DNA from 4 places in the Glutamicibacter sp. NPDC127525 genome. Region 1 is predicted to be linked to each of the others. Evidence: riboswitches for the same ligand, from Rfam matches in the RefSeq annotation. Region 1 holds a riboswitch; each other region holds the start of a gene.
The links. A riboswitch is a leader RNA that binds a small molecule or an ion and turns the genes downstream of it on or off. The one in region 1 is predicted to bind S-adenosylmethionine.
Positions count from the first base shown of each region.

Region 2: another riboswitch for S-adenosylmethionine. It lies ahead of ACFVHU_RS14950 (O-acetylhomoserine aminocarboxypropyltransferase/cysteine synthase family protein); the one in region 1 lies ahead of ACFVHU_RS06330 (OsmC family protein).
Region 3: another riboswitch for S-adenosylmethionine. It lies ahead of ACFVHU_RS11850 (ABC transporter ATP-binding protein); the one in region 1 lies ahead of ACFVHU_RS06330 (OsmC family protein).
Region 4: another riboswitch for S-adenosylmethionine. It lies ahead of ACFVHU_RS11825 (ABC transporter substrate-binding protein); the one in region 1 lies ahead of ACFVHU_RS06330 (OsmC family protein).

Region 1 is NZ_JBHXVN010000002.1:121,713-129,131, forward strand. Features, by position in the region: gene ACFVHU_RS06315 (dioxygenase) at 1-358, opposite strand, end outside; gene ACFVHU_RS06320 (MarR family winged helix-turn-helix transcriptional regulator) at 357-1,214, shown strand; gene ACFVHU_RS06325 (DEAD/DEAH box helicase) at 1,277-4,492, opposite strand; SAM riboswitch class IV at 4,633-4,754, shown strand; gene ACFVHU_RS06330 (OsmC family protein) at 4,786-5,337, shown strand; gene ACFVHU_RS06335 (L-idonate 5-dehydrogenase) at 5,414-6,469, opposite strand; gene ACFVHU_RS06340 (SDR family oxidoreductase) at 6,459-7,229, opposite strand; gene ACFVHU_RS06345 (FadR/GntR family transcriptional regulator) at 7,402-7,419, opposite strand, start outside.
Region 2 is NZ_JBHXVN010000006.1:166,753-174,171, forward strand. Features, by position in the region: gene ACFVHU_RS14925 (hypothetical protein) at 1-445, opposite strand, end outside; partial or broken gene ACFVHU_RS14930 (flavin reductase family protein) at 952-1,503, opposite strand; gene ACFVHU_RS14935 (methionine synthase) at 1,487-2,527, opposite strand; gene ACFVHU_RS14940 (DUF1852 domain-containing protein) at 2,546-3,538, opposite strand; gene ACFVHU_RS14945 (LysR family transcriptional regulator) at 3,662-4,603, shown strand; SAM riboswitch class I at 4,835-4,925, shown strand; gene ACFVHU_RS14950 (O-acetylhomoserine aminocarboxypropyltransferase/cysteine synthase family protein) at 5,014-6,327, shown strand; gene ACFVHU_RS14955 (cystathionine gamma-synthase) at 6,324-7,419, shown strand, end outside.
Region 3 is NZ_JBHXVN010000004.1:320,235-327,653, reverse strand. Features, by position in the region: gene acs (acetate--CoA ligase) at 1-1,355, opposite strand, end outside; gene ACFVHU_RS11860 (ABC transporter permease) at 1,412-2,176, opposite strand; gene ACFVHU_RS11855 (aliphatic sulfonate ABC transporter substrate-binding protein) at 2,246-3,268, opposite strand; gene ACFVHU_RS11850 (ABC transporter ATP-binding protein) at 3,354-4,175, opposite strand; SAM riboswitch class I at 4,181-4,282, opposite strand; SAM riboswitch class I at 4,550-4,641, shown strand; gene ACFVHU_RS11845 (acyl-CoA dehydrogenase) at 4,657-5,988, shown strand; gene ACFVHU_RS11840 (LLM class flavin-dependent oxidoreductase) at 6,046-7,419, shown strand, end outside.
Region 4 is NZ_JBHXVN010000004.1:310,893-318,311, forward strand. Features, by position in the region: gene ACFVHU_RS11805 (acyl-CoA dehydrogenase family protein) at 1-636, opposite strand, end outside; gene ACFVHU_RS11810 (ABC transporter ATP-binding protein) at 675-2,297, opposite strand; gene ACFVHU_RS11815 (ABC transporter permease) at 2,326-3,213, opposite strand; gene ACFVHU_RS11820 (ABC transporter permease) at 3,228-4,184, opposite strand; gene ACFVHU_RS11825 (ABC transporter substrate-binding protein) at 4,196-5,827, opposite strand; SAM riboswitch class I at 5,951-6,042, opposite strand; gene ACFVHU_RS11830 (NAD(P)H-binding protein) at 6,328-7,191, shown strand; gene ggt (gamma-glutamyltransferase) at 7,407-7,419, shown strand, end outside.

The DNA.
Region 1 (7,419 bases):
GCACGTAGGCGCCATGGTCCAGTCCACGCGTCTCGTCGCGCTCCACGTGATGGCCATAGGCCGAGGTCAGCCGTTCGACTTCATTGGCCAGCTCGGGCGCCATTGGCGCGTCGTAGCGAACGTCGTAGTACTTCTGGTCGAAGCCCCAGAAGTCGTAGACCAATTCGTTCTTCTGCTGGGTAGCACTCAGCGTCACCGGCGCATTTTCCCAGTGCGCGGAGATCATCAGAATATCTTTCGGCTTCTCGAAAGTGCCGGACCAGCTAGCCAGCTCCTGGGTCCAGCGCTGGTCGTCGGCCAGTGGCGGTGCGCCATGGCTAAGGAACAAGACGGGAGGGGTATCGGATAGCTGATTCATGATTAAAACCTACCAAGCATTAGTTGAAGCGTCAAGTTTTATTTTCATGAATCCCGATATCCAACTCCAAATGCTCTCCAAGAGGCCCGTGGACAGTGCGGACAGCTTCGCCGCACCACGTTGGGTCCAACGCCAGAGGCAACGGAGGCCATGGCTTTCTTGCTCTGCTTCTGAGCGGCGGCGGAAATCTATTGCTTCTCTAATCACGAATGCAATCGGCAAGTCGTTCTTAAGCTGCGCCGGAGAAGTGGAACTGTACGGCTTTGCAGGCATCAGGCGTTGCCTGGCCAGTCTTTTCCAAGCCATTAATTACGCTCAGCTGGGGATTCGCAGTACGTTCAACACTTCGGCTTCGAACGGCTGCGGTCTCCAATATCAGACTTATCGACCATTAATCTTTAGAATGGTTTGTATGCAAGAAGAAGAACTGATGCAGACGGTCGAAGAAGAATTCACCGCCATCTTATTGCGCGCCCGCCAGATGCTGATCCGTCGCGCCAAGATCATCCACCCGGACCTGCAGGATCCGGGGTACCGCTTGCTTGCAGTGGTCATCCGCGATGAAGCCCAGCAACAGGGAGCACTCGCAGAAAAACTGCGTCTGGACAAGGCGACTATTTCCCGCCTCGTGCAGCACCTCGAGTCTCTGGAACTTGTCACCCGCACCCAGGATCCTTCCGATGGCCGGGCCCAGCTGGTCTCGGCAACAGAAAACGCCAAGGAAAAATGGCGCTCCAGCGGTAACACGCTGCGTGAGGAACTGCGCCGCCAGCTCAAGGAATGGGAAGCCTCCGAACTGAAGAATTTTGGAGATCTCCTGCACCGCCTCAACGACAGTTTTGAACAGATTCTCTAGTCCCCGATCATCAGCTGAAGCCTTGGAGACCTTCTGGTTTCCAAGGCTTCAGCTTTTTAGGCTCACTCCATCAGCGCCAGGAAATCATCGGCGCTTAACGCAGCACTCTGCGCGGCTTGGGCAGTCTCTCCCAGGACATCATTGAACAGCTGCGTCTTCTTGGCCTGCAGCGCGAGCACCTTGGATTCGATGGTGTCCTTTGCCACCAAGCGATACACATAGACCGGACGAGTTTGCCCAATGCGGTGGGCCCGGTCAATAGCCTGGGCTTCGGCCTGCGGGTTCCACCATGGGTCCAGCAAGATGCAGTAGTCGGCGGAAGTGAGATTAATGCCGAAGCCGCCGGACTTCAGCGAGATGAAGAAGACCGGGAAATCTCCCTCGCTGAAACCGTCAATCAGTTCCTTGCGCTTTGGGCCAGTGGTGGACCCATCAAGGTATCCGTGCTCAATGCCCAGCTCTTCAGCGACGTCGCGTGCCTTGGCCAAGAAACTGGTGAATTGGCTGAAGACCAGAATCTTATGCCCTTCAGAAACCGCGTCCCCCATGAGTTCGCGCAGCATTTCCAGCTTCGCGCTCGGGGCATCGCCCTCGCCTACCAGGGACGGATCCAAGGCCAGCTGGCGCAGCAGGGTCAGCGACTGGAGAATCTGGAAGCGATTCGAATCAACGTCGTCAACCAGGCCCAGGACTTCTTGCCGCACACGCTGGAAGCGGCGGTCATAGGCTTTGCGGTGCCCCGGCTCCAGTTCGACTTCCAGCACCTGTTCGGTCTTCGCCGGCAGCTCTGGAACGACCTGTTCCTTGGTACGGCGCAGCACGAACGGACGCAGTCGGCTCTTCAGGCGCTCCAGGCGCTCCTGGTCTCCGTCGGCAATGGGCTTCTGGTAGTTGTCCTTAAAGGACTTCGCACCGCCCAGCAGGCCTGGTGCAGCCAGTGAGACCAACGCCCACAGTTCCAGCAGGTTGTTTTCCATGGGAGTGCCAGTGACCACGAATTTGCACGGCACTGGCAGCTGCCGGGCCTGCTTGTAGCCTTTGGAGGCATGGTTCTTCAGTTGCTGGGCCTCGTCCATGATCATGACGTTGAATCCGGCGGCTTCAAAATCCCCATAGGCCAGGCGGAAGATCGTGTAGCTGGTAACTACCAATTGGGCGTCACCGATCTGCGACGCCATGCTTTGGCCGCTCTTTCTAGCTGTTGAAGTGATGCCGGTGACGCTCATCTGCGGCGCAAATCGCTGCGCCTCATTGATCCAGTTGCCCACCACCGAGGTAGGAGCCAGCACCAGGAATTTCTGGGCAGGATCCTCGACGCGCGCTTGTTCAAGGCAAGCCAGCAGCTGGACGGTCTTGCCCAGACCCATATCGTCGGCAAGGACGCCACCGAGATCATGGGTACGCAAGAAGTTGAGCCAGGATAAGCCGTGGCCCTGATACGGGCGCAGTTCAGCGTTGAACGTTTCCGCTAGCTGGACCGGCTGCATTTCTTCACCGCTTTGCAGCGCATTCATGGTCTGCAGCCACTGGTTGTGCTGGGCTTCGATAATGCCCAGATCCACCAGTTCTTGCCACCAGTCGATGCTCAACTTATGGATGCGGATCGTATCGCCCTGCACCGTGCCCAGCTCCCCGGCCTCTGATATCAGCTGGCGCAGCTGCGTGAAATCTGCACCATCAATCGGGATCACCGTAAGGTCATCGAGGACGAGATACTCATCTTGCTTGGTCAAGGCCTCCAGCAGCAGTGGGAACGGGACCTTGGTCTCGTCCAGGAGCACTTCCACAGACAAGTCGAACCAGTCCCCCGTGCTTTCGCCGGCTTCGACACTGACAGCGGCCGGCGCGTGGCTGATCCGGTACTTCGGCAGCCTGTTCTGCTCTTCAACGACCACATCGGGATGCTCTGCCAATAGCGGCAATGCGTAGACCAAGAAATCGATGGATTCGGAGGTGCTGAATTCCTTCGGCGGGAAGATTCCTGAAGAGGTCAGTTGCCCCAAGGAAGCCTGCGCGCCGAGCTTGTCCTGCACCGAAGCAGCAATTTCCTTTTCCACGGCATACTGGCGGGGGCCCGCGGAGGCGTACTCCCAGGAATAGCTCACGGTCAGCGGAGTTCGGATGCTCTCCAGGGACAGCTTGAGGCTGGGGCGTGCTGGAACAGGGATGCTGTAGCTGTCATCCTCGCTCTTCAACGGTGCCATCAGACGCAATCGGTCCAGGTGCTGGCGCTCGAAAAGCTCAACGCCTTCCTGCGGGATGGATTGCGCACCGGATTCAATAAATGTGGCCAGTTCCTTCGTGACCGGTTCAGCGAACCGGGCCAAACCGATTTCCCTGGCCTTCGGCAAGGGGCTGGACGCGTAAGCCAACAAGGTCGGCGGCGTGCCTATGGGCAAGAGGTAGAGGTGCTCTTCGCTCGGCCCGCGCAGCTTCCCTTCCATGCTCAGGCCATGTTCACCGCGACGCACATCCACGTGTGCCATGGCTGGTTGCTCGCTGAACTCCACCGGGGCCTTGGCCGTAGAACCGCCGTTGACGATCTGCACTCCAGCTTCACGCAGGGCTTCGAACGCATCCAGCAGGTCCTGGCCTGGAAGATCCATCAAGGAGATCCACTCCTTGGGATCCCACGAATGGCGATAAGTATCTTGTTCAACGTGTTCACGCAACCGGTCCAGTTCAACGACCGCACGACGCTGCTTCTTGGAGAACCGCGTATCAAAGGCAACATTGCGCCAGCTGATCCCGGTTTGGATCCAGGGGCTCTTGGTGCCCTGGCGGGCCGGGCGTGCCTGCAAGGTCAGCGCGTCCTCGCCGCCATAACGCGGTTCGCTGACCACTTTCAGGATCAATCCCAACGGTTCTTCGGCAGCCAGCGGCTCATCGGAAATGACTGGAAGCAGACGGTCAAGGGTACGTTCCCACTGCGGCTTGCTATTGCGTTTCCATGCGTGGGGATCCACCCCGGAGTCGGAGACGAAGAAGCCCTGGTCTTCTTCGGTGGTGACCTCAATGAGCAAGGCGGCGACGTCTTCACAGGACTGAACCCCCGGATGCTTGCCGCAGAAGCTGGTGAAGCTGATATTGCCCGCGGTGATTTCCAATTGGGCCATCACCGATTCGCGCAGCACCACACCGGAGATGCGGGTAGATCCCGGTTGCATTACCCGGTTGGCGATCTGCACTTTTCCGGAATCACACAGGAATTGGCCCAGGTTGTATTCGGATTCGGTCACCAAGGTCTGGGCCGCAGAAAGTGTCAGCTGGAATTCCATACTCGCCGTTCATTGTTCGTGCAGTGGGCGCCCGAGAGCTAGATTCCATCTTAGCGAGCCGGAAAGCAAGATGCCCGGTGACGAAAAGTTACTTCTGCCCTTTACCCGCGGGCCCTGCAACCGATAGAAATTAATCACTGAATCACGAGTTCCACTCTTTGAGCCCTGGCTGAGTGGACGGCAACCCTCCTGCGTCATTGTGCGGGGTGCCCCAGGTGAAGATTCGACGCATCTTGACAGCCAAGATGCGTAAGCGATGGCGCCCCTTGCGCCAGAAAGGGGATCAATTCCCCATGACTAATGCAGCATCTGCCCCAACCGTATCCGAAGACCGCGCACAGCGCCTGCAGGAAGCAGGCAAGGGCTGGGGCGAACGAATTTCGGCTGCCCCGCAAAGTGCCCAATTGACTTTCACTGTGGAGGGCGAAGGCTTCGATTCGGTAGCCAGCAACATTGTCTCGGGCAAGCACACCTTCCAGGTCGACGAGCCAGCTGCCCTGGGCGGCAGCGACCTGGCCGCAAGCCCCGTGGAATACGCGCTCGGAGCGCTCATCTCCTGCCAGGTTGTGGTCTATCGCTTGTACGCGCAGAATCTCGGCATCCAGGTGGACGACGTGAAGATCCAGGCCAATGGCCACCTCGATGTCCGCGGACTCTTCGGCATCGACCAGACCATCCGCCCCGGCTTCTCGTCGGTGGATCTGGACATCCGGATTGCCGGACCGGAATCAGCTGAACGCTATGAAGAACTGCGCCGCGCAGTGGATGCCCACTGCCCAGTGCTGGACCTCTTCGCCAATCCGGTGCCGGTGACAACCGCGGTGAGCATCACAGAGATCAACTAGAGTTCGCTGAACTAAAAAGCACCGCGGCGGCCCCCGACTTCAGGGGCCGCCGCGGTGCACTTCTAGCTGAAGCCAACTATTGCCCCAGGAAGTTCAGCAGGACTTTGCCGGAGCGAGCCGAATCTTTGGCCGTTTCGAAGGCTTCAAGCGCATCGGCGACCGGGAACTCGTGGGTTACCGCCTCGGAAACCTGCAGTGAACCGTCGGCCAGGGCAGCAAGCACATGGTCGATTTCGTCGTTGAAGCGGAAGGAACCAACCAGTTCCAGCTCGCGGGTAATAGCCAGCGAAATGAGTGTGGGTTGTTCTCCTGAGGGCAGCAACCCGACCATGACCACTCGACCGCCGCGCACGGCACCGCGCACGGCGGAGGCCAACCCGCGGAAGTTGCCGCTGGCCTCGATCACCACGTCCGCGCCCACCTGGGCAAGAGCTTCCTGGTCATCGGCGCGCAAAGTTGAAGTGACACCGAGTTTCCCGGCGATTTCCAACGGCTTCTCGTGCATGTCCACTGCGATGATTTCTTTGGCTCCGGCACGCTTGAGCACTGCTACAGCGAGAGCTCCGATCGGCCCAGCACCAATAACCAGCGCCTTCTTGCCGGCGACTTCACCGGCGCGCGACACCGCATGCCAAGCAACCGCAGCCGGTTCTGCCAGTGCCGCATCACGCAGTGCTAAGCCAGCAGGCAGCTCACGCAGCATGCGTGATGGCAGGTTCACTTCGCGGGCGAATGCGCCCTCGGTGTGCGGGTAGCGGGCGGCCGAGCCCAGATAGGTGCACCCCGGGGAAAGATTCGGGCGGTCGGCCGGGTAGGGTTCCCCGGTCTCGCCTGGTGTTGCCGGGTGCACGGCGACTTTGGTTCCGGCTGCCGGCCCGCTGCCGTCAGCGGCGGCCTGGATGATGGTGCCGACGATTTCATGCCCGAGAACCATTGGAGCCTTGAGGATCGATTCCCCGGCGGCGCCGTGGCTCCAGTAATGCAAGTCTGATCCGCAGATACCGCCGTAAGCGATGGCAACGCGTGCTTCATCTGCTCGCGGCGCTGCCAGCTCGATTTGTTCAATACGCAAATCATCGGCTGCATGGGCCACGACGGCCAACGTGCTGGTGGCGAGGGAATTAGACGACAACGCTCATGCCTCCGTCGATGAAAATGGTCTGCCCGTTCACGTAGTTCGATCCATCCGAGGCCAACCAGACTGCTGGTCCGGCCAGATCCTCGACAGTTCCCCAACGGGCAGCCGGGGTGCGGCCCAGAATCCAGGAATTGAATTTCTCGTCATCCACCAGATTCTGCGTCATCTCGGTGTGGATGTAGCCCGGTGCGATGCCGTTGATTTGCAGTCCCGAACCAGCCCATTCGGCGGTCATGGCGCGGGTGAGATTGCGCAGGCCGCCCTTGGCTGCGGTGTAGGCGGAGATGGTGGGGCGGGCCAAGTCGGTTTGCACCGAGCAGATGTTGATGATCTTGCCTTCGCCACGCTGCACCATGGAGCGTGCGACTTCTCGGCCTACCAGGAATGCGCTGGTGAGGTTCGTGTCAATCACGCGCTGCCAGTCAGCCACCTCCAGATCCAGCATGGGCACGCGGTGCTGGATACCCGCGTTGTTCACCAAAATGCGGATGGGGCCGATGTTCTTTTCAATGGCTGCGATGTTCTCGCGCACGGCGGCATCATCGGTGACATCGAAGCAGGCGCTATGGATTCTTTCGGTGCCATAGCGGGTACCGAATTCGGCGGCAGTTTCGGCCAGGCGTTGCGCATCCCGGCCGTGAAGGATGATGGTGGCACCGGCATCCGCCAAGGCACTGGCAAGTTCGCGTCCAATGCCGCGGGAGGACCCGGTGACCAGGGCCAGGCGTCCGGACAGGTCAAAAAGTTGGCTCATGAGTTCCCTCGCATGAAGTGTCGATGGTACATCGACGGGAACTCACCAGCGGTATGAACCAGCTGCTGTATCCGAAAAATCAGCCCCGTCGCTTCCCCAAAACATATCAGATATAAGAGGTGCGAGGGGTCATAAAGTCCGACTTATTTATTTGAAAACTATCCTGCCGGATCTAGCGGGTCTGCGAGTA
Region 2 (7,419 bases), on a different contig from region 1:
CGGAGAAATCACTAAATTTGACAGTGATTGCTGGGTGATAGATTGATCCACTGGGCCTGACATCGATCGATGAGTAATTACTGAAAATATTCTCCTCAACGATTTCAACAGCTGTCCCCGTGTATCGTACAACTCGTCCGCGAGACGTTGTCAGCGTAGCGGACATCTGGCAACGAGCCTCTGCGATTCTGGTTGCCTCTTCGTACCTCTTGCGAGCTTCGGGAAGTGCTTTCTGAGCATACGAATTCGATTGCGTTTTTGGAGACGCAGCCTCTGATTCGAGCTCCTTCAAATGGTTTCTTTCATACTTTGTAGAGTCGGCGATAAAGGCCAGGCGGTTTACTTCGTCTAGATCGCGCATGGCCTGAAGAAAATTGGCCAACTGTTGGCCAGTGGTGCGGAGGGTATAACGTCGAAACGTTTCTGAAATGTAGCGTGATCCCATGCTGGTATTTTACCGAGTAATGTCTACTTCCCGCGGAAACAAAAATACGAGACAGATTAGGAGATACGTGTGTTGTGAAGCAGCAACCGCAAGGAAGGACTACCAGATAACTAGGTAGACATCAGAGCGCGCAATACTATGGCGCGGCCGAAATGCCTGTACCAAATTCTGCAAACCAGCCAACCGAGCTGGTCAAGTTCCTGAGACGCGATCAGTGAATATTCCTCAATACCTTCAAGCTGCGACAGCATGGGAAATCCTCTTCTCATGTGCGTCCAAGACCATCTGAGGATTCAACCCACCATAGGCTGTTTGTGGACCTCTTCGGTTGAACCAGGTCTCGAATTTGACGGCTTCGTGGTAGCCGGGGTGGTACTGCTCTTAGCCCTCGGCAGCGCGCTCGTGGTTGCTCTCGGCCGTCGAAAGTCGACCAAGCACTGACGCGATGAGGTGTTATTCCAACTGAACTTGTTCGATCGCCGTTATGAGACGGCGGCCGAACTTTTTCAATTGTTGATTTGTGAATTTACATCCAACCGGTGCCAGGAGCGGTTGTGATACACCAAACCGTCGCTGGGGTGGCCAGGTTCGCTGTCGCGTTCAATGTGCGACTGGAGCGCCCGGGCCACAAAAACGGTGGATGTGCCCGCCTGGACTCGTTGAATGACCTCGCAGCGCACCCAAGCACGGACTCCGTCAAATACCGGTTCGCCGGAAGCCAACCGGGTCTACGTCGGTGCTTGCGCAAAGCGGTCAGTGCCGCTGGTTGCACCGAGTTTCGCTACCTCGATGTCGTGCACATCAAGGCTTTGAACGACCAGCGTTGCTGCCTTGGTCAGTACTTCTGCTGCTGAGGACAGCGCAGAAATCGAGAAGACGAGCAATGGCGGATCAACACTGATCGAAGCCACGGACGTTGCCGTGAGGGAAACTGGTCCGTCACCGGCATCGGCGGTAATCAGGCTGACGCCACCGGGGTGCCCGCGGAAGATCGCTTTGAAGTCTTCCGCGGGCAACGATGGTGTCGCCGATTCTGTCACTTCAGAGGCGGGCACCAATAAGCTCCTCGCGCAGGATGCTAGCCCCTGCGCTGAGCGCGCTGAGCTTGGCCAGAGCCACATCGCGGCGGAACGGCGCCATGCCGCAGTTGGTGCTGGCAATTAGCTTGTCGGCATCAACAAATTCGAGTGCATTGCGCAATGTCTGTGCAACTTCTTCGGCGGTCTCCACGGCGTCATTGGCCACGTCGATAGCCCCGAGCATCACTCGCTTACCGCGGACCATTTCGACGACCTCAAGCGGGACATTCGAATGGTGGGATTCCAGCGAAACGGTGTCGATGGAGGAAGCCTGCAACAGCGGGAAAGACTTCTCGTAGTGGCTCCACTGGGCTCCGAGCGTCGCCTTCCAATCATTGTTCGCCTTGATGCCGTAGCCAAAGCAGATATGAACGACGGTCTCGGCTTTGAGTCCCTCGCATGCCCGCTCCAAGGCGGCGATGCCCCAGTCGGCCACTTCGCCAAAGAAGACGTTGAACGCAGGCTCGTCGAACTGAATGACATCCACCCCGGCGGCTTCAAGTTCGCGGGCTTCCTGGTTCAGGATGGTCGCGAATTCCCAGGCCAGCTTCTCGCGGCTGCGGTAGTGCGCATCGTACAAGGTATCAACCATGGTCATCGGGCCAGGAAGAGTCCACTTGATCTGCAGGTCGGTCAGCGTGCGCAGGAACTTCGCATCCTCAACGAATACCGGCTTTTCACGTTCAACGGCACCGACGACGGTGGGGACACTGGCGTCATAGCGGTTGCGAATGCGCACTGTCTCGCGCTTCTCGAAGTCGACACCGCTCAAGTGCTCAATGAACGTCGTGACGAAGTGCTGGCGGGACTGCTCTCCATCGGAAATGATGTCGATGCCGCGCTGGGTCTGTTCGAGGACCGCAGCACGCATGGCGTCCTGTTGGCCTTCGCGCAATTGCGCGCCCTCAAGCTTCCATGGGGACCAAAGCTTTTCAGGTTCGGCAAGCCATGAAGGCTTGGGCAGGCTGCCGACAATCGATGTGGGGATAATCAGAGAAGTCATGAGTTATCTTTCAGATTCTTAGGCGACAGGAGTCGGGTAGGAGGAAGACCACTGATCGAGCAGCTCGCGGTTCGGAATAATGAAATGCTCTTCGGTGAACTTCCCTTGGATCTTGCCTAGCTGGGTTCGTTCTTCGCGGTCATAAAAAACGCGGGTAGGGGAGAAGTCCTGGGCGCCGAGACTCGGGTGGTACACGGCAGGAGCCACAGAATTGGCATTATAGATCTCGGGGCGGTAGATCTTCTGGAAGGTCTCCATGGTGCTGATCAGGCTGATCAGCTGCAGATTGGTGTAGTCGTTGAGCAGGTCACCGCGGAAGTAGAACGCCAGCGGTGCCACGGCACCTGGCGGCATGAAATAACGCACGCGCAAGCCCATTTTCCCGAAGTACGCATCGGTCAATGAATTTTCATCTTGCTGGTACTCCAAGCCGAGCACCGGATGGCTGTTGCCGGAGCGGAAATAGGTCTTGGAAGTCGAGACGCTGATGCAGATCACCGGCAGCTGGGCAAAACGTTCACGGTATGCCTGTGAGTTCAAAAAATGTTGGAAGAGCTGTCCATGGAGATCACCAAAATCTTCTGAAAGCACCGGAGCTCCGCTGTCATTACATGAGGCAGGAAGCACCACACTGAAGTCATAGTCGCGGACGTACGACGAAAAATTATTGCCGACTATTCCCTGGGTTCGAGTGCCTAGGAGTTTATCCACGATCGTGGTTTCAAGGACTTCTAAAAGGGGAAACTTCTGGTCTATATTATCGGCAGTGAAATGCACATTGGCAGAAATGATTTCCAATTCCAACGCATAGCGGTCTCCCTGGGGATTGTCCCAGTGAGACAAGGAATTGAAGCGGCGGTTGATCATTGTTAAAGCGTTGTTCAGGTTCTCTGCGCGGCGCTCTCCACGTGCCAAATTGGCGAAGTTCGTGGTGGTTCGCGAATTTGCTGAGGGGGTGTAATTCTCATCGAATTTAGTGGTGCTAATGCTGAAGGTCAACGCGTCTGCCATGATGGCCAATCTGTTTCTTTGGGGGCCGTGGTGGGCCGAGGGGAAGTCGATGCGTCAATCATGCAGGGAGATTCTTGATATCGGGTAACTCGATATAACTATGGATTCATATAGACTCTGGCTATGGTTCAGGGAACGAATGGTCTGACACTGCAGCAGCTTCGCTATTTTGTGGCGGTCGCCTCGGAGGGGTCAATCTCGGCCGCCGCCGACCTCATCTACGTCGCACAGCCCAGCATGTCCTCAGCGATGAAGGAGCTTGAATCACGGGTGGGGCGCACCTTGCTGATGCGTTCGGCCAGGGGAGTGACGCTCACCGCCGAAGGCGCAGAATTCCTCGGCTACGCCCGGCAGGTGCTCGAGCAAGTGGAGCTTCTTGAGCATCGCTATCTCGGCCGCCCCTCGGCCCGGCGGCTGCTGGGCGTCTCCACCCAGCACTACTCCTTCTCGGTAGACGCTTTCGTGAGGATGGTGCAGGCCAGCGGGGCCGAGGAGTACCAGTTTTCGCTGCGCGAGACCCGCACCGAAGAAATCATCGAGGACGTGCGCACGCTGCGCAGCGACATCGGGATCCTGTACCGCAACGACTTCAACCGGAAGGTCATCGACAAGCTGCTGCGCGAATCCCGGCTGGTCTTCCACCCGCTGTTCCTGGCCGATCCGCACATTTTCATCTCGCGCAGCAACCCGCTGTCCACGCGGACCCAGGTCACGCTCGAAGACCTGGAAGACCTTCCGCGGCTGACTTTCGACCAGGGCGCGAATAATTCCTTCTACTTCGCCGAGGAGGTGCTCTCCACGCGCTCCAGCCAACGTGAAATCCAGGTCTCGGACCGCGCCACCATCTTCAACCTGATGATCGGCTTGGGCGGGTACACGATCTCCACCGGCATCATCAGCGACGAGCTCGATCCCTCCATCGTGGCCATCCCGCTGGCCATCGAGGAGCGCATCGAGATTGGCTGGATTGACCACGCCGCCATCCCGCTCACCGACCAGGCCCAGCGCTACCTGCAAGAAGTCCGCACGGTGGTCGCCAGCTTCGGGGTAGAAGTGCTCGGCTGAGCCACCAGCAGCGTAACGCCCGGTCATCGAGTACCGGCACATCGTCACAAACTCCAGGAAAAACCGCGAAACCATGCGGTTTTTCTCAATTCTGCGCGTCATAAAAAGGTTCAGGCCCCCGCGTCATCATGACAAGGCGACGACATATGAAGCGTGGCGGCCTTGTATGAAGCCGGGCGCCGGATACCGCTTGCACCGTTTGCGGCGGATAGCCAACCATGGAAGAACAACAAACCATCAAGAGCGGCTGAGAGATCTGGCTCGAAGACGTCGCAGCAACCATCGGGAAACCGAAAGGTGCTACCGCCAGGAACGATGGAGCAGTTCCGAACGCGTTTTTGCGTACTGTGCTTCGTGCCGCCGCACGATGCCAATCGGTGCACTCCCTCGCAGAGAATCGAGGAGGAGCCATGAGCCAGGAAACCGACGCGGTCCACGCAGGGTACCGCCCGAGCGGAGACTTCCGCCCGATGCTGCCACCACTGCACAATTCCGCGGCCTACCAATTCCAATCGCATGCCGAAGCGATCGAGAAGTTCGCCCTGCGCCAGGCCGGCTTCACCTATTCGCGCACCGGCAACCCGACCGTTTCGATTCTCGAGCAGCGCGTAGCCGCCTTGGAAGGCGGGGCCCACGCGGTGGCCACCGCCACCGGGCAAGCCGCCGTGGCCCTGTCCCTGCTGGCCCTGACCCAGGGACCCAAGCACATTGTGGCCTCTTCCTCGCTCTACGGCGGCACCGTGGACCTGTTCACCGACACCTTCGCGGACTTCGGCATCCGCATCAGCTTTGTCGACCAGGCCGATCCGTCCGCCTGGGCCGCTGCCATTGAGTCGGACACCCGGGCGTTCTTCCTGGAGTCCGTCTCCAACCCGCTGTGCACCGTGGCCGACCTGCCCGCCATCGCGGCCATCGCCCACGAGCACAACATCCCGGTGGTGGTCGACAATACCCTGGCCACCCCGCTGAATATTCGGCCTCTGGATTTGGGTGCCGACATCGTGGTGCACTCGGCCACCAAGGGCCTGGCCGGGCACGGCTCGGTGCTCGGCGGGGTCGTCGTGGACTCGGGGAAATTCGACTTCTCCGATGCCGCCCGCTGGCCGCAGATCGCCGCCCCGCGGGTGCGGCTGAACAACACCTCGCTGCTTGAGCGCCACGGACCGGCCGCCTACGCGATGCTGGTGCGTTCCAAATTCCTGCACGATCTGGGCCCGACCCTGGCCCCGGCCAGCGCCCAGGGAATCCTGGCCGGAATCGAGACCCTGCCGGTGCGTGCCGCCCACGTGCAGCGCAGCGTCACCACCCTGATCGAAAAGCTCTTAGAGCACCCGGGCATCGCGGCCATCCACCACCCGTCCCTGCCCGGCCACCCGAGCCACGAGCTGGCCCGGACGCTCACGCCCAAGGGCACCGGCTGCGTGCTGGCCATCGAGCTGGCCCACCCATCGCTGGTTTCCCCGGTGATCGACGGGCTCAAGCTGATTTCCCTGGCCGCGAATGTGGGGGACACCCGCACCATGGTCTCCCACCCGGCCACCATGACGCACTGCCGGCTCTCCGAGCAGCAGCTGGTGGCCGCGGGCCTGAACACCTCCACCCTGCGTCTGTCGGTCGGTCTGGAAGACCCCGCCGATCTGCTCGCAGATATCACCCAATCGCTGGACCTTGCATTGGCCGCAGCCCAGGCCACCGCCGACACCAAGGAAGTGAGTTTCGCATGAGCGGCTTCAACACCCTCGCCGTGCACGCCGGCCAGCACAAGGACCCGCACACCGGTGCGGTGATCCCGCCGATCTACCAGACCAGCACCTTCATCCAGGACGGCATCAACGTGCTGCGCGCCGGGCACGAATACTCGCGCGGCTCCAACCCGACCCGCAACGGGTTCGAATCCCAGCTCACCGCGCTGGAAGGCGGCACCGCCGGCTTCTCCTTCGCCTCGGGGATCGCGGCCGAAGACGCGCTGCTGCGCGCAGTACTGGCGCCAGGCGATCACATCGTGCTGGGTGCCGACGGCTACGGCGGCACCAACCGGCTGATCTCCAAGCTGCACAGCAAATGGGGGATCACCTCTTCCGCGGTGGACATCACCAACCTGGATGCGGTGCGCGCCGCGGTGTGCCCGAACACCGCGCTGCTCTGGGTGGAGACCCCCTCCAACCCGCTGCTGGGCATCGCCGATCTGGCCGGCTGGGCTGCCATCGCCCGCGAGCACGGCGCCCTGCTGGTGGTGGACAATACCTTCGCTACCCCGTATCTGCAGCGCCCGCTGGATTTCGGCGCCCACGCGGTGGTCCATTCCACCACCAAGTACATCGGCGGGCACTCCGATGTGCTCGGCGGGGCCGTCATCGTGGCCGATCACCTGCACCGCGGGCAGAGCCTGGCCGAAGCCGTGGGCTACCAGCAGTTTGCCGGGGGCGCGGTCTCCGGACCGCAGGATTCCTACCTGGCCGCCCGCGGCTTGAAGACCTTGGGCCTGCGCATGGAACGCCACGGGGCTACCGCCTCCACCCTGGCCCGCTGGCTCGATGACCAGCCCGAGGTCACTCGCGTCTACTACCCGGGGCTGGAACGCCATCCGGGCCACGAGCTGGCCAAGTCCCAGTCCGCGGCCGGCCGCGGCTTTGGCGGGATCCTCTCATTGCAGCTCTCCGATGAAGCCGCCGCCCGCGCCTTCGCCCAATCCATGGAGTACTTCCAGCTCTCGGTGTCCCTGGGCGGGGTGGAATCCCTGGTCTGCTATCCGCGCGAAATGACCCACGCTTCGCTGATCGGCACCGAGCTGGAAATCCCGGCCAACCTGGTCCGCC
Region 3 (7,419 bases), on a different contig from region 1:
TTGGCCGGCACGCTCAGGCCGCCATCGTCGACAATGTCCACCGAGATGCCCGGCAGCGCGCGTGCGGCGCAGCCTGGCTTGAAATGTCCATCGGTCGGCAGGGGGGAAAGCACGGTCGCGCCGGATTCGGACTGCCACCAGGTGTCAACCATCGGCAGTCCTGCTTCGCTGTCCCGGCCGATCTGCTGGCGGAACCATTTCCATGCCTCGGGATTGACGGCTTCACCCACAGTGCCGCCGATCTTCACCGAGGACAGATCGTATTGAGCGGGGATGCCGTCCGGGAACCAGCCCATCAACGAGCGGACCAAGGTGGGAGCGGTGTAGTAGCTGGTGACCTTGTAGCGTTCAATGACCTCGAAGTGGCGGCCCGGGTGCGGGGCGTTGGGGACGCCCTCGTAGATTACCTGGGTGACGCCATTGGCCAACGGGCCGTAGATCTCGTAGGTATGCGCGGTGACCCAGGCGAGGTCGGCGGTGCACCAGTGCACGTCCTTGGCGCGCTGGGATTCGTCCGGGTTGGCGAACAGCAGGTTGTAGCTGGCAGCCGCCTGCGTCAGGTACCCGCCGGTGGTGTGCACCAAGCCCTTCGGCTGGCCGGTGGTTCCCGAGGTGTACATGATGAACAGCGGTGTTTCCGCATCGAATGCCTGCGCGTGGTGCTCGGTGGACTGGGTATCAACCACCTCATGCCACCAGATGTCGCGGCCTTCGGTCCACGGGATTTCGTCGCCGGTGCGGCGGATAACCAGGACCTTTTCGATTTCGTTCTCGCCGGCAACGGCCGCATCGGCATTGCCTTTGACCGGAACCGAAGTGCCGCGGCGGAACTGGCCGTCGGTGGTGACCAGGACCTTTGCCTTGGTGTCCTCCACACGGAACCTTAGCGCTTCGGCGGAGAACCCGCCGAAGACCAGCGAGTGGATGGCGCCGATGCGGGCGCAAGCCAAGGTGATGACAATTGTTTCAATGAGCACCGGCAGGTAAATGACCACGCGGTCGCCCTTCACCACACCCAGGGATTCCAAGGCGTTGGCTGCCTGGGAGACCCGCTCCTGCAGATTCTTGTAGGTGACGGCTACCCGGTCTCCGGGCTCGCCTTCGAAATACAGTGCGACCTTCTGGCCGCGTCCCGCAGCTACATGGCGGTCGGCGCAGTTCACTGCGGCGTTCAGCTTGCCGCCGAGGTACCAAGAAATTTCCGGTCCGCGCTTGGCATCCGGATCGGCCGGAATGATGCGGCTGGTGGTGTGCCACGGGGTGTCCCAATCCAAGAGGTTCGCCGCTTCGTCCCAGAATTCCTGGCGTGCTGCCTCTGAAACTTGAGTTGAGGTTGTTGCCAATTCGGTGGTCATCGCAAACTTTCTTTGGTGAGGGGTAGCTTTGTCAACGGGTACTAGCTGGTCCGGTTTCAGGTCCAGCGCTTGATAGCCCAGCGTTCTGCTATCGACAGCAGGGCATCGGTGATCTTTCCAAAGACGGCCAGCAGCACGATGGTCATGATTAGGCGGTCCAATCGGCCGTTGTTCTGCGAGTCGGTGAGCAAGAAGCCAAGGCCCATTGACGCGCCGAGGAGTTCGGCTGCGACCAGGAAGAGCCAAGCTTGGGCTAGTGCCAAACGCAGGCCGGAGAAGATCGAAGGGACCACTGCGGGCAGCTGGACGGTGCGCAGCAGCTTCAATCCCTTCAACCCGAAGGCGCGGGCTGCTTCGACCAGGTGGGCATCGACATGGCGCAACGCCAAGGCGACGGTGGTAAAGACCGGGAAGAAGGCACCAATGATCACGAGTGTGACCTTGGAATCTTCACCCATTTTCATCCAGAGCACCAGCAGCGGAACCCAAGCCAAGGAAGGGACTGCACGCAGGGCGCTGATGCTCAGTCCCAGAAATGCATCTGCCAATTTGGACAGCCCGACAAGCGCACCCAGCGCCAAGCCCAGCAATGATCCGAAGGCGAAACCGAGAAGAACACGCTGAGTGGAGATGCCGATGTGCTTTCCGAGTTCGCCATCCTGGAAGAGCTCAATGGCAGCAGAAACCACTGAACCCGGAGTTGGCAGTGTCCACGGAGCAACGATTCCGGTAACGGTGACAAATTGCCACACAGCCAGGGTGGTCAGCGGCAAGACCAGCGCAAGCAGCCATTTCGGGGCACGCAGGATCGTTGCGGCCATGCTGGCCTTCTGCTTGGCAGGTGTTTGGCTTCCGCGGGTTCCAGCCACGTTAGTGGGGCTCATGGCTGGTTACTCTCCGGAGATCTTTGTTGCGTCTGTCTTGACGGCAAACTGGTCATCGATGAGGCTCTCCAGAGCTTCATCAACGGATTCCTGCTCCGAGACATCGCCGCTAGCGACCAGCGTGGGAGCAATCTTGCTCAGGACTCCAGTGAATTTGGCGTCGGGAACTGCCGGAACGTCCAGATTGGAGCGTTCCTCAATCACGGTGGCAGCAACTCCTGGTTCGAGCCCTGCTACGTCGGCCAGGATTTCTGCGGTTTCCTCGGGATTGTCAGCTGCCCAGCCACGAGCCTTTTCGTAGGCATCGACAACGAGCTGGGCGAGTTCGGGGCTCTGCTCGATGAAGTCTTCGCGAGCGTTCAGCGCACCGTAGGTGTTGAAATCCAAGTTCCGGTAAACCAGTTGCGCGCCGTCTTTTTCGGCAGCGGCCATGATCGGATCCAAACCGCTCCAGGCATCAACCGAGCCGTTGGCCAGGGCGGTACGTCCATCGGCATGCTGGAGGTTCTGCAGCTTGATGTCAGCTTCACTCAAGCCCGCGGATTCCAGCGCCTGCAGCAGGAAGAAGTATGGATCGGTGCCCTTCGTAGCGGCCACGGTCTTGCCCGCCAGATCTTCAACGGACTCGATTTTCGAGTCCCTATCCACTACCAGGGCCGCCCATTCCGGCTGCGAATACAGTGCGATGGTCTTGATGGGTGCACCGTTCGAACGGTTCAGGAGCGCAGCGGAACCGGCTGTGGAACCAACATCGATTGCGTCGGCGCGAAGAGCTTCATTGGCCTTGTTGGAACCTGCGGACTGGATCCATTCGACATTTACGCCCTGCTCCTTGGCGGCTGCTTCCAACCATCCCTTTTCCTTGAGTACCAGGCTCAGCGGGTTGTAAGTGGCAAAGTCGATGGACAGGGTCTGACCATCCGAGGAGGCTGTAGCGTTTTCGCCAGCACAGCCGGTCAGGGCAACTGCGCCAACGATCAAGGCGGCGGCGGACAATGCAGTGCGGCGGGTGAGACGGTTCAAAAGCATGGAGAATCCTAGAATTGTGCGTGCAAGCGGTGTAGGTGAAAAGGCAAAGGGGACGAATGGTTCGGGACCCACGGCGTGGCCGGGACTAATGGTTGGTTGGGTCGACGCCGAGCAGGCGCAATAGGTGCAGGCGATCTGCAACGAACTTTTCATCGGTATGCCGGCGTGGATGCCCAGCTGAGATGGACAGATCTTCGATGACGCCCGCTGCACTATGCCCAGCGCCTCGCCCCAGAACAATCACGCGGTCAGCCAGAGTCAACGCCTCGTCCACATCATGGGTCACCATGAGAACGGTGGTGGGGAACGATGCGTGAATCGAGAGCAGCAGATCCTGCATCTTCAAGCGTGTCAGCGCATCGAGGGCGCCAAAGGGTTCATCAAGAAGCAATACACCCGGGCGCCGAGCCAGCGCGCGAGCCAGCGAAACCCGCTGCGCCATGCCTCCGGAGATCTCGCGTGGGCGCAAGCTGGCTGCATGGCTCAGACCGGTCAGCTCGATCAACTCCTCGATCAGCGCGTTGCCGGAGCGCTTATCGGTTTCCGGTGCCAGGCCCAGTGCAATGTTCTGGCGAACCGAGCGCCATGGCAGCAGCCGGGGCTCCTGGAAAGCAACGGCGCATAACTCGTTGATGCCGGTGACCTCGCGGGTGCCGGTGCGGATGGTGCCGGTGGTGGGGTGGTCCAAGCCCGATACTGAACGCAGCAGCGTGGATTTTCCGCAACCGCTGGCTCCAAGAATGGCCACGACTTGACCTGCCGGAATTTGCAGGTTGATATCGGCCAGGACGGTGCGGCTTTCCATCTTGGTGGTGAAGGTCCGCGACACGTTGCTGAACTGCACGTCCAGGGCGCTTGAAGCTGAGACAACGGGAGCTGCCTCGGGCGCTGCAAAGGAAAGAGTCATGTTCATCTCCATCGGTCCTGGCGGTAGCACCGGCCTGCAGAGCAAAACTCCAAAGGTGGTTGCTGCGGCGTCAACGAGCCAGATCTCTAGGCCGCTCGGGATGGTTACGTGTCCATTACAACGAGTCGAACGATTTGAACGCAAATCTCGCGTAATATGAAAAAATCTTCGACAACTACGTCACATTGCCCAGAAATTTCGTTATTTATTTTATTGCAGGCCGGTTTGCTCGACATTAAGCAAAACTTTGCAACTCATCTTCGGCAGGACACGGAATAGGCTGTGAAATTTGAAGATGGGCACTGCCGGCACTGGGACGAAATGTGACTTCGCGGGTTGGAATCACCGGTTTATTACCGTTACAAATGAATTACGACCCATCCAGAGCGGCTGAGAGATCTGGCTCCACGACGCCGCAGCAACCACCCCAATAGCGGGACGGTGCTACCGCCAGGACCGATGGAAAGAATTGAGAACCCTGATGCCTATTGGTGAATCGCACAATGCCCTCGGACTGGACTTCAACCAGCTCAGTGACCCTTCGCAGGCCACCGCAATGGACCTGGACAAGTTTGAAGAACAGTTGCCGACTAGGCAATTGCTGAAAATCACCCCCGGACCAAGTGCGGATGAGCAATACGACCGGCTGGCCGAAATCTTCCGTCCCGTTTTTGCGCAGATCGCCGCAACCGCCAAGGACCGCGACTTGAACCGCGTGCTTCCTTTCGAGCAGGTAGGCCTGCTGAATCGCGAGCGCTTCGGTGCGTTGCGCCTTTCCGTTGCCGACGGGGGCTATGGTGCACGGCTGGTGGATGTCTTCCGCTTGCTCATCGAGCTTTCCGAGGCGGACTCCCACGTAGGCCAGCTGTGGCGCGCGCATATCGCATTCGTTGAGAATGTCTTGGTGCTGGACGACGAAGAACTGCGCAAGAAGTGGGTCGCTCGCATCGCTGCCGGGCAGATTATCGGCAACGCCTACACCGAACGCGGTGGCAACGCCCTGGGCACCTTGAACACCAAGGCCAGCGTCTTGGATGGACGCTGGGTGATCGACGGTGAAAAGTACTACTGCACCGGCACCATTTTTGCCGACTGGACCACCGTTGCGGTGGCCCACCCGGAGCTCGCCGGCCGCCAGATCGCCGTGGTCTCCACCCAGCGCAGCGGCGTCAAGATCCTCGACGACTGGGATGGGTTCGGCCAGGGCCTCACCGGAACCGGCACCACCGAATTCCACCAGGTCCCGGTGGATTGCTTCATGCCGCAGCAGACCAATGACTCCGAAGCGGCGATCTTCCAGCTGGTGCTCATGGCCGTGCAGGCGGGCATCGCCCGCGCCGCACTGAACGACCTGCGTCACGCGGTGCAGGCGCGCACCCGCATCTTCACCACTGGAACCGGGGTGCCGGTATACCAGGAACCCCAGGTCCTCCAGCTGGTGGGCGAAGTTTCCGCGGAGTCCTTCGCTGCCGACTCCGTGGTGATCGGCGCAGTCCTTGAAGTTGAAGCCGCCTTGGGCGATCCGGGACTGAACGACGAGGAACGCTACGCAGTATGCGAGCTGGCCGCCAACCGCGCGCAAACCGTGGTGCAGCCACTGGCCATCGGCGTGACCAGCAAGCTCTTCGACGCACTGGGCGCCTCTTCCACCAGAAGCGGCTGCAACCTGGACCGGCACTGGCGCAATGCGCGCACCATCGCCACGCATAACCCGGCGATCTACAAGGCGCGCATCGTCGGGGACTACGAGATCAATGGGGTCCAGCCGCAACGGCTGTCCGTCACCGGCGAGGATTCGACCCAGCGGGCCTGAGGGCCTGCGACGCACACCAGCAACTTTCCACGATTACCAACCTATGGGGGCAAAGCCATGAGCGAGAACAAGCGCGAGATCCTATTCAACGCATTCGACATGAACTGCGTGGTGCACCAGTCGCCGGGCCTGTGGCGCCATCCGCAGGACAAGGCCTCGACCTACAAGACCCTGGGCTACTGGACCCACCTGGCCAAGGTGCTGGAAAAGGGGAAGTTCGACGGGCTGTTCCTTGCCGACGTGCTGGGCACCTACGACGTGTACAAGGGCACCAACGTGACCCCGCTGGGCTCCGGCGCGCAGGCGCCGGTCAACGACCCGATGATGCTGGTTTCCGCCATGGCCGCTGTGACCGAGAACCTCGGCTTCGGCGTCACCGCAGGTACCGCCTATGAGCACCCGTACGCTTTCGCCCGCCGCTTGGCCACCCTGGACCACCTGACCAACGGCCGCGTGGGCTGGAATGTCGTCACCGGCTACCTGCCATCGGCGGCCCGCAATATGGGCCAGGAAGACCAGATGGAGCACGACGAGCGCTACAACCACGCCGATGAGTACCTCGAGGTGGTCTACAAGCTGCTCGAAGGCTCGTGGGAAGACGACGCGGTGCAGAACAACAAGGCCACCGGCGTCTACACCGACCCGGCCAAGGTGCACCCGATCGAGCACGAAGGCAAGTACTTCAAGGTTCCGGGCATCGCCATCACCGAGCCGTCCACCCAGCGCACCCCGGTGATCTACCAGGCCGGCGCCTCCAAGCGCGGCACCGAGTTCGCCGCAACGAACGCCGAAGCGATCTTCGTCAATTGCCCCACCCGCGACCTGCTGAAGGAAGCGGTCAGCAAGATCCGTGACGCTGCCGAGGCCGCCGGGCGTGGCCGCTACGACATCAAGGTCTTCGCCATGCAGACCATCATTACCGCCGAAACCACCGAACTTGCCCAGGCGAAGTTCCAGGACTACAGCTCCTACGTGGATATCGAGGGATCGCTCGCACTGCTGTCGGGCTGGACCGGCATCGACATGTCCGTCTACGGCCCCGACGATGTCATCGGCGACGACGTGAAGTCCAACGCCATCCAGTCCTCGGTGGAAACCTTCAAGAAGGCCAGCGGCGATACCGGCAAGCCGTGGACCATCCGCCAGCTGGCCGAATGGATCGGCGTGGGCGGATTCGGCCCGGTCTCCGTCGGTTCCGGCGCCGAGGTAGCCGAGAAGCTCATCGACTGGGTGGACTACACCGATGTTGATGGCTTCAACCTCGCCTATGCCGTCACACCGGGCACCTTCGAGGACATCGTCGAGTACGTGGTTCCCGAGCTGCAGGCGCGCGGGGTCTACAAGACCGAATACACCGAGGGCTCGCTGCGCCACAAGATGTTCGGCGCCGGCGACCGCGTGAAGGACACCCACCGCGCAGCCCGGTACAAG
Region 4 (7,419 bases), on a different contig from region 1:
ACCGGTCAGCGGCTGGCCGAAGCCATCCCAGTCGTCAAGGATCTCCACGCCCTCGGCATGGCGATCGACGATGGCGTATTGGCGCCCCTCAATCCCGTCGGTGGTCGCCATGACCACTACCCAATCGGCGAAGATCGAGCCAGTGGTGTAGTACTTCTCGCCGCGCAGCACCCAGCCTTGCCCGGTCTGGACCAGCTTGGTATTGGTGGTGCCAAGGGCATTGCCGCCACGCTCGGTCGCAGCGTTGCCGAAGATTTCCCCGGCAAGCACCCGCGGGAACCAGCGGTCCTGGAACTCTGCCGGCTGCAGGGAGATGGTTTCGACGAAGGAGAAGTGGCTGCGCAGCAGGTGCGCTACATTCGAGTCCGCCGCGGCCAGCTCGATCAGCAAGCGGAACAGATGCTCGTGGCTGATAGGCGAACCGCCATGGCTTTCTGGCACACGCAGCGTGGTGAAACCGGCATCCTTGAGCCACTGCACCTGCTCGAAAGGCAGGATGCGCTGCTGCTCGCGTTCGGTAGCGCCCTGCGCGACACGGGTGAACACTTCGTTGAAGTGTGCCAGCAGTTCCTGGTAAGCCGCTTCGGTATGCTGCTGGGACGAAGGGCGGAAAATTGCCAAGGCTTCAGCGCTCATGGTTGCTCCTTTATGATCTGGGAAATGGTTTGGAATGGCTAGGCGCTGCGCGTGCCGGCCAGTTCGCGAAGTACGTTGCCGGGATTCGCCGCAAGCAGCGTTCTGGTGTACTCATGCTGGGGGTTGGAGTAGACCTCTTCGACAGTGCCCGACTCGACGATTTGCCCTCGGCACATCACGCCGACGCGGTGACTAATCCGTTCCACTACATGCAGGTCGTGGGAGATGAACAGATAGGTCAGTTGCTCTTCACGTTGCAGCTGGTCGAGCAATTCAAGGATCTGTTCCTGGGTCAGTACATCCAATGCACTCAATGCTTCATCAAGAACCAGAACTTTTGCGCCGCTAGCTAGAGCACGGGCTATAGCTACCCGCTGGCGCTGGCCTCCGGAAAGTTCACCCGGACGTCTGCCAACCAGCTGTTCAGGAAGGTTCACTTGTTCCATCAGCTGCGCTGTACGCTTCGCACGCCAAGCGCTATCACCCAGGCGGTAGTTGACCATTGGCTCAGCGATGATCGAGCCGATTGCCTGGCGGGGGTCAAGTGCCGAGTCAGGGTTCTGGTAGACCAATTGCGCTTCCCGCCACAGATCATAGCGCTGCTTGCCGCTGATGCCGGCAACTTCTTTTCCGTTGACCAACACCGAACCTTCGGTGGCTGGGTGCATTCCCATGATGATTTTGGCTGTAGTGGATTTTCCTGAACCCGATTCGCCGACCAGCGAGAACGTGGTGCCTCGCTGCACTTCAAAACTGACGTTGGAAAGAACTTGGTGTTCGTCGCGGCCTTTGCCGAAGACCTTGCTGAGGCCATCCACAGTGATTGCCATATCCTCCGAGTCTGAAGGTTGCTGTCGATCCTGATGCGCATAGGCCTGATCGAGCAGTGCCTTGGTATATGGTTCGGTGCTTTGCGCTACCAACGCTGGAACGCTGCGGTCCTCCAGGATCCGGCCAGAATTCATCACCAGTACGCGGTCCGCAATGTCAGTCGCAACAGCAAGATCATGGGTGACAAAGAGGACTGTGGTTCCCCTCTGGCGTGCCAGTGACACGAAAACTTCCAATACCGTGCGTTGCACGGTGACGTCCAAGGCGCTGGTTGGTTCATCAGCGATGAGCAGCTGAGGGTTCAAGGCAAAGGCAATCGCAATCAGCACGCGCTGCTTCAGGCCACCAGAGAGTTCGTGCGGGTATTGGTCCAGTCGGCTTTCCGCACGGTCGATATCAACGCTCTCCATCAGCTCAATTGCCTTGGAACGCCATTGCGCCTTGGGAACTGAACGTGACGGATGCAAACGGAAGACTTCAATGATCTGAGAGCCAATGGTCTTCACCGGATCCAGAGAAGCACCAGGATCCTGTGGAACTAATCCAATGCCTGCGCCACGAATCGCACGCCAATCGGCCATGGAAAGATTAGTGACTTCTGTACCGCCGAAACGCACGCTTCCCTTGACCTTCGCGCTTTGCGGCAATAAACCGATGAGTGTCTTGGCCAGGGTGGATTTGCCCGAGCCGGATTCACCAACAATGGCAATGATCTGCCCCGCGGGGACTTCCAAATTGATATTGTCAGCAGCTACTGTGCCCTGGTCGTACTGGACCGTTAGATCTTCAATGCGGATCGCTGCTGAAGAAGCGTCGTTCGTTGCGTTCATGGTCTTGTCCGTTCATCAAAGAGTAGGGCTAGAAGCGGAATGCCTTGTTGATGGCACGTCCCAGTACTGCTGTCAGCATTACCGCCGCCACGATAACCAATCCCGGCAAAGTGGTCAGCCACCATGCCACCGAAAGATACTGGCGTCCTTCGGAAATCAGCAGTCCCCATTCAGGGGTCGGCGGTGGCGAGCCGAAGCCCAGGAACCCCAAACCGGAAATTGCAAGAATCGCAGCACCCAGATCTACAGCCAGCAAGGAGAGAACCGGACCGATGATGTGCGGGATGATGTGGCGACGTAGCACAGTGAAGTATTTGCCGCCGCTCATCAAGGCCGCCTGCACGAAATCGCGTGATCGGACCCTGAGCACTTCAGTGCGCACGAGGCGAGCGAATGCCGCGATCGAAGCGATACCCACACCTAGGCCCAAGGACAGCGGTCCCGGTTCAGTTGCGGTAACCAGAATCAGCGCGATCAGGAAGGCAGGAACTGCCAGGACAACATCGACAAAGCGCATTGCAACGGTGTCTGCGAACCGTCCGGCGGTCGCCGCCAGCAGTCCGAGGACCGAACCCACTACGCTTCCAACCAAGCAAGCCAGACCGGCGGTCAGCAGTGTCTGGTGAGTTCCGTAGACAACTCGGCTGTATACGTCACGCCCCAGATGATCTGTTCCGAACAGGTGCTCCGCATTTGGCGCTAGCAGTTTGTCAGCCGGCACACCCGTAATTGGGTCTTGTCCAGTAAAGAACGAAGGGAAGAAAGCCCACGCCGCAAATAAGAACAGCGGAATGAGAACCCACCAGGCAGCTAACCAGCGTACTGCTGGATTACGTTGACTGGTTACAGTGCTGGTTGGAACTTGGCGCTGATCTTCATTGGCCACTGATCCAATGTGCTTGGTCAAGAGAGTCATTAGTCCTTCTTTCCTTATGCAACCAGCGAGCGGGTTGACCTGCTTGTCGAAGCGACGATTCGCGGATCAATCTGAGGGTGGATGAGATCTACCAGCAAGTTGACCCCCGTGAAGACAATGGCTGTCAGAAGCACCAGTCCTTGGACCAATGGGATATCCTGCGCGGTAACTGACTGCAAGATCAGCTGGCCTAATCCTGCACGCGAAAACACCGTCTCCGTGATAACCGAACCAGCAAGCAGAGCGCCAATGGTGATACCCGCAATGGCTAGTGCGGCAGGGGCCGCGTTCTTCAAGGTGTGCCTGTAGAAGATCCACGCTTCGCTGGCGCCTTTGGCTCTCAGCACGTCGATGAATGGCTGCCTATTAACTTCCTGCACGCTTTTGATTAGCACCTGGGCGATCGGAGCGCTCAGGTGCACGGCGAGTACGAAGATAGGCACTGCCAGCGACATGAATGAGCCGTCCGGGAACAGTGACATCACTCCGAGCTGCACTGCCAGCAGCTGCAGGAGCACCAGGCCCAACCAGAAAACAGGAATGGACACCATTAGCGGTGGCAGATTCAGCAGCGTCTTGCGCAGTTTTTCGCCCTTGGACAGGCTCGCCGCTGAGGCGATGATCAGGGCGAATACCACCGACAAAACGAATGCGCTGCCAGCCAGAATCAGGGTGGATCCAGCTACTTCACCGATTCGATTCGCTACTTCCGAACCGCTGGACAAGGAATATCCGAGATCTCCGCGAAGCAATCCCAGCAGCTGCGTGAAGTACTGCACGAAGACCGGCTGGTCGTATCCGTAGTACGCCTTCATCTGTGCAATGGTGGCCGGATCCGCGGCTGAGTCAGTGCTCAGGAAGATCGTGACCGGGTCATTCGGCAAGGCCTGCACAGCGATGAAAACCGCCGTGTAGGCCAGCCAAATGACCAATATTGCCTGTCCCAATCGTTTTGCGATGTAAATGCCCATGAGCTCGGTTCCTAGCCGTCGTTCTTCCAAGCACCTTGGAAGATTGGTGCGGTACCGGAAGTGAATTCAACGTTGGCGGAGTTATTGGCCCCATAGACCTGAACTTCGTCCCAAAGAATCAAGGTCAAGGCTTGGTCAAGCACCAGGGTACGCTGTTCTTCTTCCACCAACTTCAGGTGCTCTTCTTCGGTGGTTGCTGACTGCTCTTCGGCGAAAAGCTTGTTCAGTTCAGGATCGGCGCGAAGTGTCTGATTGTTGTTCGCAGTTGCGTAGACCGGGCCCAGTCCGCCGTATGCGAACTGGCGGGTGCCGAAGAACTCCACTTTGTCGTCGACAAGCGCGTTGGTCAGGAAAGTATTGTCCGCCGCGCGGTTGACCAGCTGGACGCCAATCTCTCGCCATTGCTGTTCAATCAGTTCGAACGCTGGCTTGATGACCACGGAGTTATTGGAGGTGGAGACCGTTACTTCCAGTTTCTTTCCGTCCTTCTCGCGAATGCCATCCGCGCCCGGCTTCCAACCGGCTTCATCCAATAATTGCTTGGCCTTTTCTGGGTTGTACGCCAGTTCGGAAGATAGGTCTACGAAACCTGGAGCCTTATGGTTCAGGATCGATCCGGAGATGACGTAGCTATCCGAGAGAACGGTTTCCTTAATGGCCTGGCGGTCGATTGCAATCTGCAGCGCTTGGCGGACTTTGACGTCTTCAAGCTTTCCCGAGCCAACACGTACTGCTGCGTGGTTGGTGGTCAGGTCTACGCCTTCAGCAGCTAACACCTTGCCACCGTTGGTACCCAGCACTTGTTCATCCACCGGTTGCAAGCCTCGGACGAGATCTACCTGCGCGGACTGAACTGCCCCGGCACGGCTAGCTACCTCAGGAAGGTATTTGATAACCAAGGTATCCAGGTATGCATCGCCCTGGTTAGAGGCAGATTCTGGTGCCCAAGCGTAGTCATCGCGGCTGGTGAAAACCACTTCTTCATCAGGCTTTTCCGATTCAAAGACAAACGGTCCGGAACCAACAATCTTGGAGATCGAGGACTGCGCGGCGTTATCCAGTTCAAGGGTTTTCGGGGACACCAATCCAGCAGTTACTGAAGAAGTCGCCCGAAGGAAATTGGCATCCGGACGCTTGAGCGTGACCTTGACCTTGTTGTCCCCAACGACCTCTGCCGACTTGTAGGCGGCAAAGTCAACGTTCGGTGCAATCTGAGCTTCCTTGATGCCCTGACCCAGCGCGTCCAGGTTCAGTTTCACGGCTTTGGCATCCAGTTTGGATCCGTCTGAGAAGGTGACTCCGTCGCGAATGGTGAACGTGAACTCGGTCTTGGCATCGTTGGCTTCGAATCCGCTGGCGATCCAGCCAACCAGCTTGCCAGCTTCCACGTCGTAGTAGGTCAGGCGATCAAGGACGGAATTCAGTACGTTGGCCTTCTCATAGAAACGCGCTGCCTGAGTCTGCCAATTGTTGATGGGGGTAACTTCAGCAAAAGTGAAGGTACCGCCTTCTACTGGTTCCCCTGGATCGGCTGCTGCTTCAGCGGCGCCAGTAGTATTGGCGTTGTTTCCGCATGCAGTGAGTGACAAGCCCAGAACGGCAAGGATTGCAGTGGCCTTCAGGCCAAAATGTGCTGTACGCATGGTTACAGATGTCCTCTCGGTTGGTGCCCCGAGGATTACGCATAGATTCCCTGTACGTTCTGCCTTGATTCCGGGACTACCCACGGCGAGTTTCTTCCGGCAGACCGTTGAGAAATTTAGCAATCTCCATCGGTCCTGGCCTTAGCACCGCTCCCGTTTACGGGTGGTTGCTGCGACTTCAACGAGCCAGGTCTCTCGGTCGCTCTGGATGGGGTGTCCGGCTGTACCGGCCGAACAGTTCAAGTCTGCAACCCCTGAATTCAGCAGACAAGCGTTACGTAAGCAGGGGTCATGAAGTCGCAGAACGCGTCCTGAAACAGCCGATACACGTCATGCTGCGCGTCATAAAATGCAATGCGCCGGACATAAAACGCTTTGTGACGCCAACTGTGGACAGATCCATGCGAATCCTTGCTTAATCGGCATTCCCATTCGATGGTTCCGGGAATTACCTCACGTCCTCGCCGGTTGTAGCAGATGCAGACCAACGAGAGGACCCCATGAAGATCGCAATTACCGGTGCCACCGGACAGCTTGGAAATCTAGTCATCGACGCGCTGCTTGCGCGCGGGGCGAATGCCGCTGATCTGGTCGCCATTGGCCGCTCCGAGCAGAAGCTGGAACCACTGGCAGGCAAAGGCCTGGAAACCCGCGTTGCCGATTACAACGCCCAGCCAACTCTCGTGTCCGCACTCGAAGGCATAGACAAGCTGCTGCTGATTTCGGCCAGCGAGGTGGGCCAGCGCGTTGCCCAGCATGAGAACGTCATCAACGCGGCCAAGCACGTGGATGTCTCGCTGATCGCCTACACCTCAATTGCCAACGCCCTGTCCGGCGGCATGAAGCTCGCCGACGAGCACATCGCCACCGAACGGCTGCTGGCCGGATCCGGCATCGACTACGTGCTGTTGCGCAATGGATGGTACATCGAGAACTACACCGACCAGCTGATGGGCTACCTCAACAGCGGCACGGTGCTCGGTGCCGCCGGCGATGGCAAGATCAGCGCTGCCGCCCGTGCAGACTATGCGGATGCCGCTGCGGCCGTGCTGCTTTCCGAGGAGGACCAGAACGGCAGGATCTACGAGCTGGGCAGCGATAAGCCATTCACCCTCGCCCAGCTTGCTGGCGCGGTTGGCGCTGCCGCCGGCCAGGACATCGCCTACCAGGAAATGGATCCAGGGCAACTGGAAAAGATCTACGCTGATGCCGGCGTCCCCGGACCGTTCGCGCACATCCTCGTCGATACCGACATGCGCATTCGAGAAGGAGCGCTGGAAGTGGACTCCGGGGAGCTGGCTCAGCTGATCGGCCGCGCCCCGGCTTCCTTGGGCAAAGTCATCAAGGACAACCTGGACAAGTAGCCCAGGTGCACTAGGGTTCCAGCGGGCAGGCATTGGCGGCGATCGAGGCCGCGGTGCCTGCCCGCCGCTTTAACGCGTCACAACCCGGAATATTCGCGCGGCAATGCCGAAATTGCCGCGCAAACCCATGGTGCTGCGTGTCACAACCGCGCGGCGAGTTCCCGCTCCCGTAAATTTGCGCATACTTCATCCCCACCTGCAGAGGAGATCAAAGCATGCCACGAGTAC